DNA from 2 places in the Micromonospora sp. URMC 105 genome. Region 1 is predicted to be linked to the other one. Evidence: riboswitches for the same ligand, from Rfam matches in the RefSeq annotation. Region 1 holds a riboswitch; the other holds the start of a gene.

Region 1 (7,304 bases):
AACGCTTCGCCCTGGAGCTGCTGCTGCGGGGCACCGACGAGGTGCTGCTCCTCGACGAGCCGGACAACTTCCTCGACGTGCCCGGCAAACGCTGGCTGGAGGGGCGGCTGCGCGAGTCCGCCAAGTCGGTGCTCTACGTCTCGCACGACCGGGAGCTGCTGGCGCAGAGCGCCGACCGGGTGGTCGCCGTCGAGGGCGGCAGCGCCTGGGTGCACCCGGCGGGCTTCGCCAGCTGGCACGCCGCCCGGGTGGCCCGGCACGCCCGCCTCGACGAGCTGCGTAAACGCTGGGACGAGGAACACCAGAAGCTGCGCGAGCTGGTGCTGATGTACAAGCAGAAGGCCGCGTACAACGACGGGATGGCGTCGCGGTACCAGGCCGCGCAGACCCGGTTGCGCAAGTTCGAGGAGGCCGGGCCGCCGCCCGTACCCCCGAAGGACCAGGACATCCGGATGCGCCTGGCCGGCGGGCGGACCGGCAAGCGCGCGGTCGTCTGCGAGCAGCTGGAGCTCGACGGCCTCACCTACCCCTTCGACCTGGAGCTCTGGTACGGCGACCGGGTCGCCGTGCTCGGCGCCAACGGGACGGGCAAGTCGCACTTCCTGCGGCTGCTGGCCCGCGGCGGCACCGACCCCGACCCGGCCAACGGCCCGGTCGACGGCGCGGCCGCGCTGGCCCCGGTGGCCCACGACGGCACCGTCCGGCTCGGTGCGCGGGTCCGGCCCGGCCACTTCTCGCAGACCCACGACCGGCCCGAACTGGTGGAGAAGGCGCTGGTCGAGATCCTCTGGCGGGGCGACGAGCACCGGGCCGGGATGGACCGGCACGCCGCGATGGCGGCGCTGTCCCGGTACGAGCTGGCCGCGCAGGGCGACCAGCGCTTCGGCACCCTCTCCGGCGGGCAGCAGGCGCGGTTCCTGGTGCTGCTGCTGGAGCTGTCCGGGGCGACCCTGCTGCTCCTCGACGAACCGACGGACAACCTCGACCTCGCCTCCGCCGAGGCGCTGGAGGCCGGGCTGGCCGCGTTCTCCGGGACGGTGGTCGCGGTCACCCACGACCGCTGGTTCACCCGCTCGTTCGACCGGTTCGTGCTCTTCGGCGGCGACGGCGAGGTGGTGGAGACGCCGGAGCCGGTCTGGGACGTGCGCTGACCTGCCCCGCCCCCGGCCGGCGGCCGCCCGGGGGCGAGGCGGTCCCCCGCCCGGCGGTTCCCGGTCGGCATAGGGTGGATCTCGTGACTGAGATGACCTACCGCCGGCTGGGCGACTCCGGGCTCGTGGTGTCCGTGGTCGGCATCGGCTGCAACAACTTCGGCCGCAAGCTCGACCTCGACGGCACCCGGGCGGTGGTCGACGCCGCGCTCGACGCCGGGATCAACTTCTTCGACACCGCCGACATCTACGGCGAGCCGCAGGGCGGCTCCGAGGAACTGCTCGGCCAGGCGCTCAAGGGGCGCCGGGACGACGTCGTGGTGGCCACCAAGTTCGGCATGGACATGCACGGCATGAACGGCCCCGACCACGGCGCCCGGGGCGCCCGCCGCTACATCGCGCGGGCGGTGGAGGCGTCGCTGCGCCGGCTCGGCACCGACCACATCGACCTGTACCAGATGCACGAGCCCGACCCCGGCACCCCGATCGACGAGACCCTCGCCGCCCTGGACGACCTCGTCCGCGCCGGCAAGGTCCGCTACCTCGGCAACTCCAACTTCGCCGGTTGGCAGATCGCCGACGCTGACTGGGTCGCCTCCTCCAGCGGCCGGGCCCGCTTCATCTCCGCGCAGAACCACTACAGCCTGCTGGAACGCTCCGTCGAGGCCGAGGTCATTCCCGCCTGCGAGCGGTTCGGCCTCGGCATGCTGCCGTTCTTCCCGCTCGCCAACGGCCTGCTCACCGGCAAGTACAAGCGCAACGAGGTGCCGCCCGCGGGCAGCCGGCTCTCCGGCGGCGGCCGGTACGCCCAGCGCCTCGCCGCCGCGGACTGGGACCGGATCGAGGCGATCGAGGCGTACGCCGCCGAGCGCGGACTGTCCATGCTCCAGGTGGCGATCGGCGGGCTGGCCGCCCGCCCGGCGGTGACCTCGGTGATCGCGGGCGCCACCACGCCCGAGCAGGTACGGGCGAACGCCGAGGCCGGCACCTGGCAGCCCACCGACGGCGACCTGGACGCCCTCGACGCCATCCTCTGACCGTCGGCCGGCCGGCGGGCGGCCGCGGACCCACGAGCGGAACATCACGTACGTCACGGCGGGCGTTTGACAGCAATGGCGTTCCACCCGTGCCGCTAGCCCGCCCGCCTGCCGCCCCCTCGCGCCGCAGGTGTGCGGCGCGCGGCGCCGACGCGGCGGACGCCGTCCGCCGGTGACGGTGCCGGGCGAACGGTCAGGGGCGCGGGTGGTACGCCATGGATGTCACCGGGGACTATTGACGTGCGTGGTGTTCCACTCGTCCCGGCGTTCGCGGAGCGCGGCGGCGACCATGTCCACCGTCTGCGCCGGCCGGCGGAGGACGTCGTCGGCGGTGAAGCGGAGAACCAGCCACCCGGCGGCGCGTAACGCGTTGAGGCGGGCCACGTCCTGCCGGAAGTGCACGCGCTCCCGGTGGTGGTCGCCGTCGTACTCGACGGCAACCCGGAGCCCCGGCCAGGCCAGGTCGACCCGGCCGACGAAGCGGCCGCGGGCGTCGAGCACGTCGTGTTGCGCCGTGGCCGGCGGCAGCCCGGCGTCGAGCAGGAGCAGCCGGAGGCGAGTCTCCATCGGGGACTCGCTCAGCGGCTCCGCCAGCGCCAGGACCTGCCGCAGCAACGGGAGCCCGGGCCAGCGGGGGTGCGCGTCGGCGTACGCGCGCAGGGCCGGCAGCTTGACCACCCGGCGGTGCAGCAGCGCGTCGACGGCGATGGTCGCCTCCTCGCGGGACCCCTGCCGCCCCAGGTCGAAGGCGGTGCGCAGGGCCGTGGTGACCGGCAGGCCGCCGAAGCGGGTGCGGTCCGATCGCGGCAGCGCCGAGCGGGTGACCTGAACGCGGGCGTGGGTACGCAGCCGCGCTGTCCGAGGTAGCAGCACGGACACCGGAGCGTCCCGACGGAGCAGGTCGACGCCCCACAGGTAGGCCGCGCTGGGTCCTGCGATGGCCGCTTCCGGCGGCAGCAGCAGCGCCACCGCGTCGCACCACATCCGGTGGTCGTCCACGCGGTACCCCTCGCGGTGCACGTAGACGTCGGGCAGCAGCCGATGCCAGGCCGGGCCGCGCAGCATCGCCCAGGTGATCAGACCCTCCGCGACGGCCCGGCTGCCCCGGAACGGCAGGAACGCGAGGCGGCGCGGAATCCGGGGCGGCGAGGGCATCCGGACAGCATGGCGTGAGCGGCCGGTCACGCGCTGCCCGCACCGTCGAGTTGGGACGGTCCGTGGGAAAAGCCCACCCCCGCCCTTGGCGGATCGGCGGATCCGTCGTACGGTATGGCCGCAAGTGACCCACGGGAGCCCGGTGCACCGGGCTGAGAGGGGGGCTGAAGCCCCCGACCGTCGAACCTGATCCGGGTAATGCCGGCGCAGGGAGGAGTGTTGCCGTGCCGTCCCTGGGACGACTGCATCTGATCACCGACACCCGGCCGGGGCGCGATCCGCTCGCCGTGCTGCGCGCCGCGCTGCCGGTGGCCCGCGCCGAGCTGGTCGTACAGGTCCGGGTGGGCGACGACGCCACCGACCGGCAGGCGTACGACCTGGCCCGCCGGGCGGTCGCGCTCTGCACGCCGTACGGGGTGACGTGCCTGGTCAACGACCGGCTGCACGTGGCGCTCGCGGTCGGCGCCGCCGGCGGCCACGTGGGCGCGGACGACCTGCCGGTCGGGGCGGCCCGCCGGGTGCTCGGCCCGGCCGCCGTGCTCGGCGCCACCGCCCGGGAACCCGTCGCCGCCGCCGAGGCGGTCGCCGCCGGGGCCGGCTACCTGGGCGTGGGCCCCTGCCACGCCACCACCACCAAGGCCGGCCTGCCGGCACCGATCGGCCCCGACGGGGTACGCGCCGTCGCCGCGGCCGTCGACGTGCCGGTGATCGCGATCGGCGGGGTGACCGCCGCGTCGGTACCGGCGCTGCGGGCCGCCGGGGCGTACGGGGTGGCGGTGGTCGGGGCGCTGTCCGGGGCCGCCGATCCCGGGCGGGCGACGGCGGAACTGCTCGAGGCCCTGACGTGCTGACCCGACCGGACGTCGCCGTGGTGGGGGCGGGACCGGTCGGGCTGGCGATCGCCTGGCGCTGCGCCGCGCGCGGGCTGCGCGTCGTCGTGCACGATCCGGCCCCCGGCTCCGGGGCGTCCCACGTGGCCGCCGGGATGCTCTCGCCGGTCGCCGAGGCGTACTTCGGGGAGGAGGAGCTGACCGGGCTGCTAGCCGAGTCGGCGGCCCGCTGGCCGGGCTTCGCCGCCGAGCTGGCCGAGGCCGCCGGCACCGACTTCGGGTACCGCACCGACGGCACGCTGGTCGTCGGGTTGACCGCCGACGACCTGGCCGAGGCGCGGCGACTCTGGTCGTACCAGCAGGGGCTGGGACTGCCGATCACGCCGCTGCGCCCCTCGGAGCTGCGGGACCGCGAACCGGCGCTGGCCCCTCGGGTGCGCGGCGGCGCGGTCGCGCCGGGCGACCACCAGGTCGACCCACGGCGGCTGGTGGCTGCGCTGCGCACGGCGGCCGAGCGGGCCGGTGCCCGGCTGGTGCCCGGCGCGGTGGCCCGCCTCGCCGACGTCGACGCCCGGGTCACCGTGGTCGCCGCCGGCTGCGGCGCCGCCGCGCTCACCGGCCTGCCGGTCCGGCCGGTGAAGGGGCAGGTGCTCCGGCTGCGCGCGCCAGGTCGCGGCACGCCGGACTTCCGGCACGTGATCCGGGGGTACGCCGACGGCGAGTCGATCTACCTGGTGCCCCGCACCGACGGCGAGGTGGTCCTCGGGGCGACCGTCGAGGAGCGCGCCGACACCGAGGTGACCGCCGGTGCGGTGCTGCGGCTGCTCCACGCCGCCGTCGACCTGCTCCCCGACCTGGCCGAGTACGACCTCGTCGAGGCCGCCGCCGGGCTGCGCCCCGGCACGCCGGACAACGCGCCGATCCTCGGGCCGCTGCCCGACCGGCCCGGTGTGCTGGCCGCCACCGGCCATCACCGGCACGGCATCGTGCTGACCCCGGTCACCGCCGACCTGATCGCCGAACTGGTGGTCACCGGCGCGCCGGACCCGCTGCTCGCCCCGTTCGCCCCGGACCGGTTCACCGCCGCAGCCGAAGCCCGGCCGCTCGGCCGGGACCGGTCCACGCCTGCCATCGAGGAGGAGACGTGCAACTGATCGTCAACGGCGCCGGCCGTGACCTGCCCGGCGGGTCGACCGTGGCGGACCTGGTCCGCGCGGTCACCGAGCAGCGGCGCGGCCTCGCGGTCGCGGTCAACGGCGAGGTGGTGCCGCGCACCGGCTGGCCGGCGACGGTGCTGCGCGACGGCGACCGGGTCGAGGTGCTCAGCGCCGCCCAGGGCGGGTGAGCGGCGTGACGTTCACCATCGGCGGGGTCACCCTCGGATCCCGGCTCATCCTCGGCACCGGCGGCGCGGCCAACCTGCGTGTGCTGGAGCAGGCGGTCCGGGCGTCCGGCACCGAGCTGGTCACCGTGGCGCTGCGCCGCGTGGACACCGCCCCCGGCGCCGCCGGTGGACTGCTCGACGTGCTGGACCGGTGCGGGGTGCGGCTGCTGCCGAACACCGCCGGCTGCTACACCGCCGGCGAGGCGGTGAAGGTGGCCCACCTGGCCCGGGAGGCGTTCGACACCGACTGGGTGAAGCTCGAGGTGATCGGCGACGAGCGGACGCTGCTGCCCGACGGGGTGGAGCTGCTGCGCGCCGCCGAGGAACTGGTCGCCGACGGGTTCACCGTGCTGCCGTACACCTCCGACGACCCGATCCTGGCCCGCCGGCTGGCCGACGTCGGGTGTGCCGCGGTGATGCCGGCCGGCGCGCCGATCGGCTCCGGGCTGGGCGTGACCAACCCGCACCACATCCGGCTGATCCGGCAGAACGTCGACGTGCCGGTGATCCTCGACGCCGGCATCGGCACCGCCTCCGACGCGGCACTCGCCATGGAACTGGGCTGCGACGCGGTGCTGCTGGCCAGCGCGGTGACCCGGGCCGCCGACCCGGTGGCGATGGCCACCGCGATGCGGCACGCGGTGGAGGCGGGCCGGCTCGCGTACGGCGCCGGCCGGATCGCCCGCCGCTTCCACGCGCTCGCCTCCACCCCGGACGAGGGAAGGCCCGAGCTGTGACGGCGACCCGGGCGGGGCGGCTGACGGTCGACGGACCGCCCCGGGCGGTCGGCCTCGGCGGGTCGCCCACGGATGCGCGGCGAGCCGGCTCGGGGCGGCTCGCCGCGCCGGCCGCGCCTGCGGTGATGTCGAGCGCTGTGCCGCACGGCGCGGCGGTGCCCTCGGGGCTGGTGGTGCTCACCGATCGCTGGCAGGCCCGGCGGCCGCTGCCCGAGGTGGTGGCGGCGGCCGTGGCCGGGGGAGTGCGCTGGGTGGTACTGCGGGAGAAGGACCTGCCCCGCGACGACCGTGCCGCCCTCGCCGCCGCGCTGCGTCCGCTCCTCGCCGAGGTGGGCGGCAGCCTGATCGTGGCCGGCCCCGATCCCCTCGACGGCGACGCCGTCCACCTGCCCTCGGCCGGTCCCTACCCGCCGCCGGCCCTCGGCCTGGTCGGCCGCTCCTGCCACGACCGCTCGGAGCTCGCCCGGCTCAGCACAGAGGACTACGCCACCCTCTCGCCGGTCTTCCCCAGCCGGACCAAACCCGGGTACGGCCCACCGCTGCAGGCAGGCGGGCTCGCCGAGCTGATCCGGGTCAGCCCCGTGCCGATCCTCGCCCTCGGCGGCATCGACACCCCCGACCAGGTGCACGCCTGTGTCCAGGCGGGAGCCGTCGGCGTCGCCGTGCTCGGCGCCATCATGCGAGCCGACGACCCCGCCGAGGCAGCCGCCACCCTGACCGAGGCGTTCCGAGCCGCGGGAGGCGCCGCTGCCGCTACCAGCGCCGCCGCTACCGCCACCGCCACACCAGCCGTCTCGGCGCTCGCGCCCATCCCCGTGCCGCGAACTCGGCACGCCCGCGCGGAGGTCTCCGGCACGGGGCTGCGGCCGACCGTGCCCACGCAGGGATCAAGCCTGACCGCCCGGAGTGGGCACGGTCGGCCGCAGCCCCCCAGGCCGACATTGCCACCGACAGCGACCACCGGAGAAACACAGTGACTCCCACCACCGTCCTCACCATCGCCGGCTCGG
Region 2 (7,304 bases), on a different contig from region 1:
ATTGGTGACGAGCTGCTGCGCGGCGGGCTGGTGCCGGTTGCCTCCGGGATGGACCGCTACAAAGGCGCGTCGGCGATCCGGATCCGCAACCGGTACGCCACCCTGCACGCCGCCCGGCTCGCCCCCGGCGACGAGGTGACCCTGCCGGACGCGCCCTACCTGCACCTCTACGTGCCCACCGGCGCGGTGACGCTGGAGGGCGCCGGCCGGCTCGGCCAGGGCGACGCCGCCCGGATCACCATGACCGGCGGCCACCGGGTCGCCGCCACCGAGGCCGCCGAGATCCTGGTCTGGGAGATGCACGCCACCCTCGCCTGACCCGGCCCTCTCCACCGACCGCCCGCGCCGCGCGCGCCGCCTGCCGTCCGCGCCGCCTGCCGTCCGCGCCGGTTTGCGGCGTGTCGGGGTGTCCCCGGGTGGCGACACCCCGACACGCCGCAAACGGGGTCGGTCGGTCGATCGGTCAGCCGGCCACCTCGGCGCGGTCGCCGGCCCAGACGGTGTGGAACGTTCCGTCCCGGTCGACCCGGTGGTAGGTGTGCGCGCCGAAGTTGTCCCGCAGCCCCTGGATCAGCGCCGCGGGCAGCCGCTCCGCGCGCAGCGCGTCGAAGTAGGCCAGCGACGAGGAGAACGCCGGGGTGGGCACGCCGGCCCGGGCCGCGTCGGCGACCACCCGCCGCCAGCTCGGCACCCCGGCGGCGACCGCCTCGGCGAAGTACGGGGCCACCAGCAGCGTCGACAGGTCCGGCTGGGCGTCGTACGCCTCCCGGATGCGGTCGAGGAAGCGGGCCCGGATGATGCAGCCGCCCCGCCAGATGGTGGCGGTGCCGCCCAGGTCGATGCCCCAGTCGTACTCGCGGCTGCCGCCGCGGATCTGGTCGAAGCCCTGCGCGTACGCGACGATCTTGCTGGCCAGCAGCGCCCGCCGGACGTCCTCGACGAAGGTCTCCCGCTGCTCGACCTGCCACTTCTCGCCGGCGTCCGGGAAGGCCCGGCGGGCTGCCTCGCGCTGGCCGGCGTGGCCGGAGAGCGACCGGGCGAACGTGGCCTCGGCGATACCCGTGATCGGGATGCCGAGGTCGAGGGCGCTCTGCACGGTCCAGCGGCCGGTGCCCTTCTGCTCGGCCTGGTCGAGCACCACGTCGACGAAGGCCCGGCCGGTCGCCGCGTCGGTGTGCGCCAGCACGTCGGCGGTGATCTCGATGAGGAAGGACTCCAGCTCGCCGGTGTTCCACTCCCGGAAGATGTCGGCGATCTCCGCCGGGCTCGCCGACAGCCCCGCCCGCAGCAGGTCGTACGCCTCGGCGATGAGCTGCATGTCGGCGTACTCGATGCCGTTGTGCACCATCTTCACGAAGTGGCCCGCGCCGTCCGGGCCGATGTGCCGGCAGCACGGGGTGCCGTCCACCTGCGCGGCGATCTTCTCGAAGATCGGCCCGAGCTTCGCGTACGACTCGGCGGAGCCGCCGGGCATGATGCTCGGCCCGCGCAGCGCGCCCTCCTCGCCACCGGAGACACCGGTGCCGACGAAGTGCAGGCCGTGCCCGCGCAGCGCCTCCTCCCGGCGGCGGGTGTCGGCGAAGTGCGCGTTGCCGCAGTCGACGACGATGTCGCCCTCCTCCAGCAGAGGGATCAGCTCGTCGATCACCGCGTCGGTCGGGCCACCGGCCTTCACCATGACGATCACCGCGCGGGGCCGCTCCAGGCTGGCGACGAAGTCGGCCAGCGACTCCGACGCGACGAAGGTGCCCTCGTCGCCGTGCTCGGCGACCAGGCTGCGGGTGCGCTCCGAAGAGCGGTTGTGCACCGCCACGGTGAAGCCGTTGCGGGCCAGGTTGCGGGCCAGGTTGCGCCCCATCACCGCCAGCCCGGTCACCCCGATCTGCGCCGTCGCCTGCTGAGCCATCCGTCCCGCCACCTCTCGTCGGCCTGCCGTGCTGCGACCGTATCGCGGCAGGTGGCGGCCCGGGCGCGGACGTCGACGCTGGGTGAGCGGCGCGGTGCGCGGCGTCGCCGGCACCCGGCTGCGGGGCCGGGCGAGACGGGCGGCGGCGCCGGCGTCAGCCCTCGGCCAGGCGGGCCTCGACGTGGGCGACCTTGCCGGTCAGCGCGTCGGTGACCCCGGGCCGCACGTCGGCCTTGAGCACCACGCTGACCCGGGGCGCCCGTTCGGCCACCACGTCGACCGCCTGCTTGAGCACCGCCATCACCTCGTCCCACTCACCCTCGACCGTGGTGAACATGGCGTCGGTGCGGTTGGGCAGGCCGGAGGCGCGGACCACCCGGACCGCCTCGGCGACCAGGTCGCCGACGGACTCGCCGACGCCCAGCGGAGTAATCGAGAACGCGATCAGCATGCCGCCGATGGTGCCAGTAAATGGGCTGCGGCCGCCGCCGTCGGCGGGTTAGCCTTACGGCATGCGTATCTGACGCCCCACCTTCAGCCAGTCGGGCCCGCCGCCGTTGCGGGTCCGGCCGCGCCGGGCGTCCGCATCCCCACCCTCTTTCCGGTGGTGTCTCCGTGGTCGGGTCGCCCGGGCCGTTCCCTGCCCGTCGACCGCCCCGCCGCGCGGTGCGGTCCCCGCATCCGAAGGAGGCAGCGTATGCCCGCCAAGCGCAGTCCGAAGAAGTCCCGCCCGCAGGCCACGTCCACGGTGGCGGTGAGCCCGCCGGACGCCGACGCGCTCACCGTGACGCCGGCCGCCCCGGTCACCCTGCCCGAGGAGACGGCGTCCGCGCCCACCGCCGCCCGGCCCGCCCCGACCCCGCCGCCGTGGACCGGCGCGCCGGTGCGTGGCGGCTCCACCGCCGCCCGCGGCCACACCCGCCGGTACGCGTTCCGCCGCAGCTGATCGGCGCTGCCGGGCGGCCGCGTACCGATGCCGGCGCTCCCGACGCGGCGTGTCGCGGCGCGGCAGCATGACCGCGACGAGCGTGATACCTCTGGGGCATCTTGATGCCTCGGAGGTATCACGCTCACCCGGCACCCTCGCTCCGGGCGCGGCCCGGCCGGAGGAACCGCCGGCGTCCCTGAGCACCACGGCCGGCCCCGGCCACGCCGGCCGCCGGTCGCTAACCGGCCGCCGGGTCAGCCCAGCAGCGGGCGGAAGGTGCCGAGCGCGACGCTGACCGCGATCGCCGCGCCGGCCAGCACGGCCGCCCCGGCGACGAGCAGCCCGTCGGCCCAGCCGAACCGCTGCCGGCGGGCGACCGTACGCGGAATGCCGGCGTCGAAACCCCGGGCGTCCATCGCCACCGCCAGCCGGGTGCCCCGGCGGATCGCCCCGACCAGCAGGGCGAACGCGGTCGACACGAACAGCCGCAGCTTCGCCACCGGGTTGCGCCCGGCGTCCACCCCGCGCGCCCGGCGGGCCATCGAGATCATCTGCCACTCCTGCCCGAGCAGCGGGACCAGCCGGAACGCGGCCAGCGTCCCGATCGCAAAGCGGGCCGGTGCCTTCGCGTTCTGGACCAGGGCGTCGGCCAGGTCCGTCGGGTCGGTGGTGGCGAAGACGATCAGGCCGGGCAGGGCCACCGCGAACATCCGCAGCACCAGCCCGAGCGCGGCCAGCAGCACCCCCGAGGTGACCAGCAGCCCTCCGGCGTCCAGCAGCACCCGGCCGGACCGGTCGGCGGCGAAGAGCACCAGGGTGACCAGGATGCCGGCCCCGCCGGCCAGCAGCGGCAGTGCCCGCCGGGCCAGCACCCGCAGCCGGATCCCGAACAGCGGCAGCACCGCCAGCTCGATCGCGATCGCGATGGCCGGCGCGACCGGGTCCAGCGTGGCGATCAGGGCGGCCGAGAAGACCAGCGCGGCGGCCAGCTTGGCGACCGGGTTGCGCCGGGCCAGCGGTGCGCCCGGCGAGGCGACCGGTTCGAGGCTGATCACGGGCGCCGCCCGGGAGCATCGTCGGCCGCCTCGACGGCGGGCCGCCGCGCCAGGGTGACGGTGCGGTCGGCGAGCGCGGCGACGAAGTCCGCGTCGTGGGTGACGGTGACGACGCCGTGCCCGGCGTCGCGCAGGTCGGCGAAGAGGTCGACCAGCTCCAGCCAGGTGCGCCGGTCCTGGCCGAAGGTCGGCTCGTCGCAGATCAACAGGCGGGGCGCGGTGGCCAGCGCGGTCGCCACGCTCAGCCGCCGCGCCTCCCCGCCCGACAGGGTGTACGGGTTCGCCGCGGCCAGCCTGGTCAGCCGCAGCCGGTCGAGCAGGGCGTCGACGGTGGCGCGTACGGCCGGCTCGGACTGGCCGGTCCGGCGGGGGCCGAGCGCCAGCTCGTCGAAGACGGTGGCGGTGACGAACTGGTGCTCCGGGTCCTGGAAGACCGAGCCGATCCGGCGGGCCAGCGCGGGCGCCCGCCAGCGGTGCGGGGGAGTGCGCTCGTCCGCACCGGCCAGTGCTGCGGTGGCGGTGACCCGGCCGGCGCCGGGGCGGAGCAGGCCGCCGAGGAGCAGGGCCAGGGTCGACTTGCCGGCGCCGTTGGGCCCGCGTACGGCGAGCGCCTCGCCGGCGCGTACCCGCAGATCGGTGGCGGCCAGCCGGGGCGGCAGGCCGAGCCGGTCGGCGGTGAGCAACTCGTCGCCGGGGGAGGTGGCGGCGTGCCGGGGCGGGATGGTCCGGCCCGGCACCCAGACGCCCTCGGCCGCGAGGGTGTCGCCGTGCGCGGCGAAGACCGCCTCCGGCGGGCCGTCCGCGCGGACGCCGCCGCCGGGCTCCAGCACCACCACCCGGTCGACCAGCGGCAGCGCCTCGGCGACCCGGTGTTCGACCAGGATGAGCGTGGTGTCGGCGGTCAGCGCCCCGGCGACCGCCCGGCGGACCAGGTCGGCCCCGGCCGGGTCGAGGTTGGCGGTCGGCTCGTCGAGCAGCAGCAGGCCGGGGCGCAGGGCCAGCGCCCCGGCCAGGGCGAGGCGCTGCTGCTCACCGCCGGAGAGCGCCGCCGTGGGCCGGTCCCGGTGGTACGGGAAACCGACCCGGCGCAGCGCCTCGTCCACCCGCGGCCAGATCTCCCCGGCCGGTACCCCCCGGTTCTCCAGCCCGAACGCGACGTCGTCGCCGCAGCGGGCCATCACCAGCTGGGTCTCCGGATCCTGGAAGACGATGCCGACCCGGTCCCGGTCCTTGCGCGGATCGAGCCCGTCGACCTCGACGGTGCCCTCCTGCTCGCCGGAGTCCTCGGCCAGCAACCCGGCCAGCGCGGCCAGCAGGGTGCTCTTGCCCGCCCCGGACGGCCCGAGCAGCAGCACCCGCTCCCCGGCCTCGATCTTCAGGTCCACCCCGCGTACGGCCCACGCCTTCCGCCCCGCGTGCCGCCACCCGAATCCCCGCACCTCCACCCCGCTCACCCGCACCCCCTCGCCTTCCACCCTGCCCCGGTGATCATGAAGTTGCCGGCAGTTGCCGAGATCCACATCGCCGTCAACTTCATGATCAACCAGGTCGGGTGGGTCGGTGGTCAGATGGCGGGGCGGTTGCGGGCGACGGGGAAGCGGTCCAGGACGCCGGTGCGGGCGAGCGCGTGGGTGAGGGCTACGGCGCCCAGGCCGGCGATGACCAGGGAGCTGGCCGCGGTGATCAGGATGTAGGGGAGGCGGAAGCTGCCCCACGCGGTGCCCGGGTACCAGACGAAGACGTCGTAGATCGCCGCCGCCAGGCCGGCCAGCGTGGCGGCCAGCAGGGCGACGGGCAGCCGGAAGACGCGGTACCCGAACGCTGCGAAGGCCAGTTCCGCCGCGGCGGCCTCCAGCGGACCCTGGATGACCAGCGTCCAGCCCCAGCTGCTGCCCAGCGCCACCGAGACCAGCGCGGCGACGGTGAGCGTGAAGAAGGCGGCACCCGGCTTGCGGATGATCAGCCCGCCCAGCACGGCGGGGACCAGCCAGACGCCGTAGATGACCGCCCGGCCGGGCAGCGGGATGGCGTCGGCGGGGCCGTTCCAGAGCAGGCCCCAGGCCCAGAAGATGATGCCGAAGGCCACCCCGAGGACCGCCGCGATGACGATGTCGATGGTGCGCCACCGCCTGTTGTGGGTGATGTTCATGTGTGCTCCCAGTCCAAATGATCGAACCAGGAGAAGACGCACGCCGCGCCCGGTTGGGACCGGACGGCGGCGCGGCTGGAGGTCGACCGAACTCCCTGCGCTGGCATTACCCAGATCAGGTTCGAGGGTCTGCGGGCGGTGCCCGCACTCTCAGCGCTGTGCGCTCCCCTGTCGGATGTGAAGTTGTCTCGTCGACGCTAACAGCTCGGACCCGGCCACCGTCGGCCCGGGTGCGCGAGCGCCGGCCTGGGTAGGCTGCCGATCATGCGGGTCGAGGCGCGAGGACTGACGTTCGAGGTACGCACCGGCGGCCCGGAGGGCGGTGATCCCGTCCTCCTGCTGCACGGTTTCCCGCAGCACGGTGGCGAGTGGGACGAGGTGGTGCCGGCGCTGCACGCCGCCGGCCTGCGCACGTACGCGCCGGACCAGCGGGGCTACTCGCCGGGCGCCCGGCCCGCCGAGGTACGCGCCTACCGGATGCCGGAGCTGGTCGCGGACGCGGTGGCGCTGCTCGACGCGCTGGGGGTCGAGGCGGCTCACGTCGTCGGGCACGACTGGGGCGCCGCCGTCGCCTGGCGGCTCGCCGCGCACCATCCGGAACGGGTCCGCACGTTGACCGCAGTCTCCGTGCCGCACCCGGCCGCGATGTCGTACGCGCTGGGCAACGACCGCCGGCAGCAGGCGCGCTCGTCGTACATGCTGCTGTTCCGTCAGGCGGGCCTGGCGGAGAAGGTGCTGCTGGCCTTCGACGCGGCCGTGCTGCGCCGGATGCTCTCCGCGGTGGGCGACGCCGGGCGGGTGGCCCGGTACGCCGAGCCGCTGCGCCAGCCGGGCGCGCTGACCGGCGCGCTGAACTGGTACCGGGCCATGTCCCGGGCCGACCTGGCGCAGACCGGACCGGTCGCGGTGCCGACCACCTTCGTCTGGAGCGACAAGGACGTCGCGATCGGCCGGACCGCCGCCGACGCCTGCGCCGGCCACGTGACCGGGCCGTACCGGTTCGTCGTGCTCCCCGGCGTCACCCACTGGATCCCCGACGAGGCGCCGGCTCCGCTGGCCGAGGCGATCCTGGCCCGGGTACGCGGCCTGGCCTGAGCCCGCCCAGCGGGCCGGCCCGGCGAACGACGAGCAGGACGACGAAGGAGAGGAACGCATGACGGTGAGCGCCGAGGCATACCTGGCGGTGGTGACCGAGACGATCGGCCGGGTGGCGGCGAGCCAGCGGGAGGCGGTGGGCCGGGCGGCCGACCTGATCGCCGAGGCGTT

What was found. Region 1 has a riboswitch for thiamine pyrophosphate ahead of thiE (thiamine phosphate synthase). Riboswitches for the same ligand answer to the same signal wherever they lie in the genome.
Region 2: another riboswitch for thiamine pyrophosphate. It lies ahead of ACSNN7_RS07755 (ECF transporter S component); the one in region 1 lies ahead of thiE (thiamine phosphate synthase).

Annotation. Positions count from the first base shown of each region.
Region 1 is NZ_JBPQTL010000072.1:8,002-15,305, forward strand. Features, by position in the region: gene ACSNN7_RS20925 (ATP-binding cassette domain-containing protein) at 1-1,151, shown strand, start outside; gene ACSNN7_RS20930 (aldo/keto reductase) at 1,226-2,188, shown strand; gene ACSNN7_RS20935 (DUF559 domain-containing protein) at 2,411-3,343, opposite strand; TPP riboswitch at 3,466-3,573, shown strand; gene thiE (thiamine phosphate synthase) at 3,568-4,194, shown strand; gene thiO (glycine oxidase ThiO) at 4,188-5,327, shown strand; gene thiS (sulfur carrier protein ThiS) at 5,318-5,518, shown strand; gene ACSNN7_RS20955 (thiazole synthase) at 5,515-6,294, shown strand; partial or broken gene ACSNN7_RS20960 (thiamine phosphate synthase) at 6,420-7,191, shown strand; gene thiD (bifunctional hydroxymethylpyrimidine kinase/phosphomethylpyrimidine kinase) at 7,268-7,304, shown strand, end outside.
Region 2 is NZ_JBPQTL010000015.1:3,891-11,194, forward strand. Features, by position in the region: gene ACSNN7_RS07725 (pirin family protein) at 1-318, shown strand, start outside; gene gndA (NADP-dependent phosphogluconate dehydrogenase) at 464-1,906, opposite strand; gene ACSNN7_RS07735 (MTH1187 family thiamine-binding protein) at 2,061-2,357, opposite strand; gene ACSNN7_RS07740 (hypothetical protein) at 2,604-2,852, shown strand; gene ACSNN7_RS07745 (energy-coupling factor transporter transmembrane component T family protein) at 3,089-3,889, opposite strand; gene ACSNN7_RS07750 (ABC transporter ATP-binding protein) at 3,886-5,343, opposite strand; gene ACSNN7_RS07755 (ECF transporter S component) at 5,454-6,038, opposite strand; TPP riboswitch at 6,113-6,218, opposite strand; gene ACSNN7_RS07760 (alpha/beta fold hydrolase) at 6,303-7,133, shown strand; gene ACSNN7_RS07765 (sugar isomerase domain-containing protein) at 7,192-7,304, shown strand, end outside.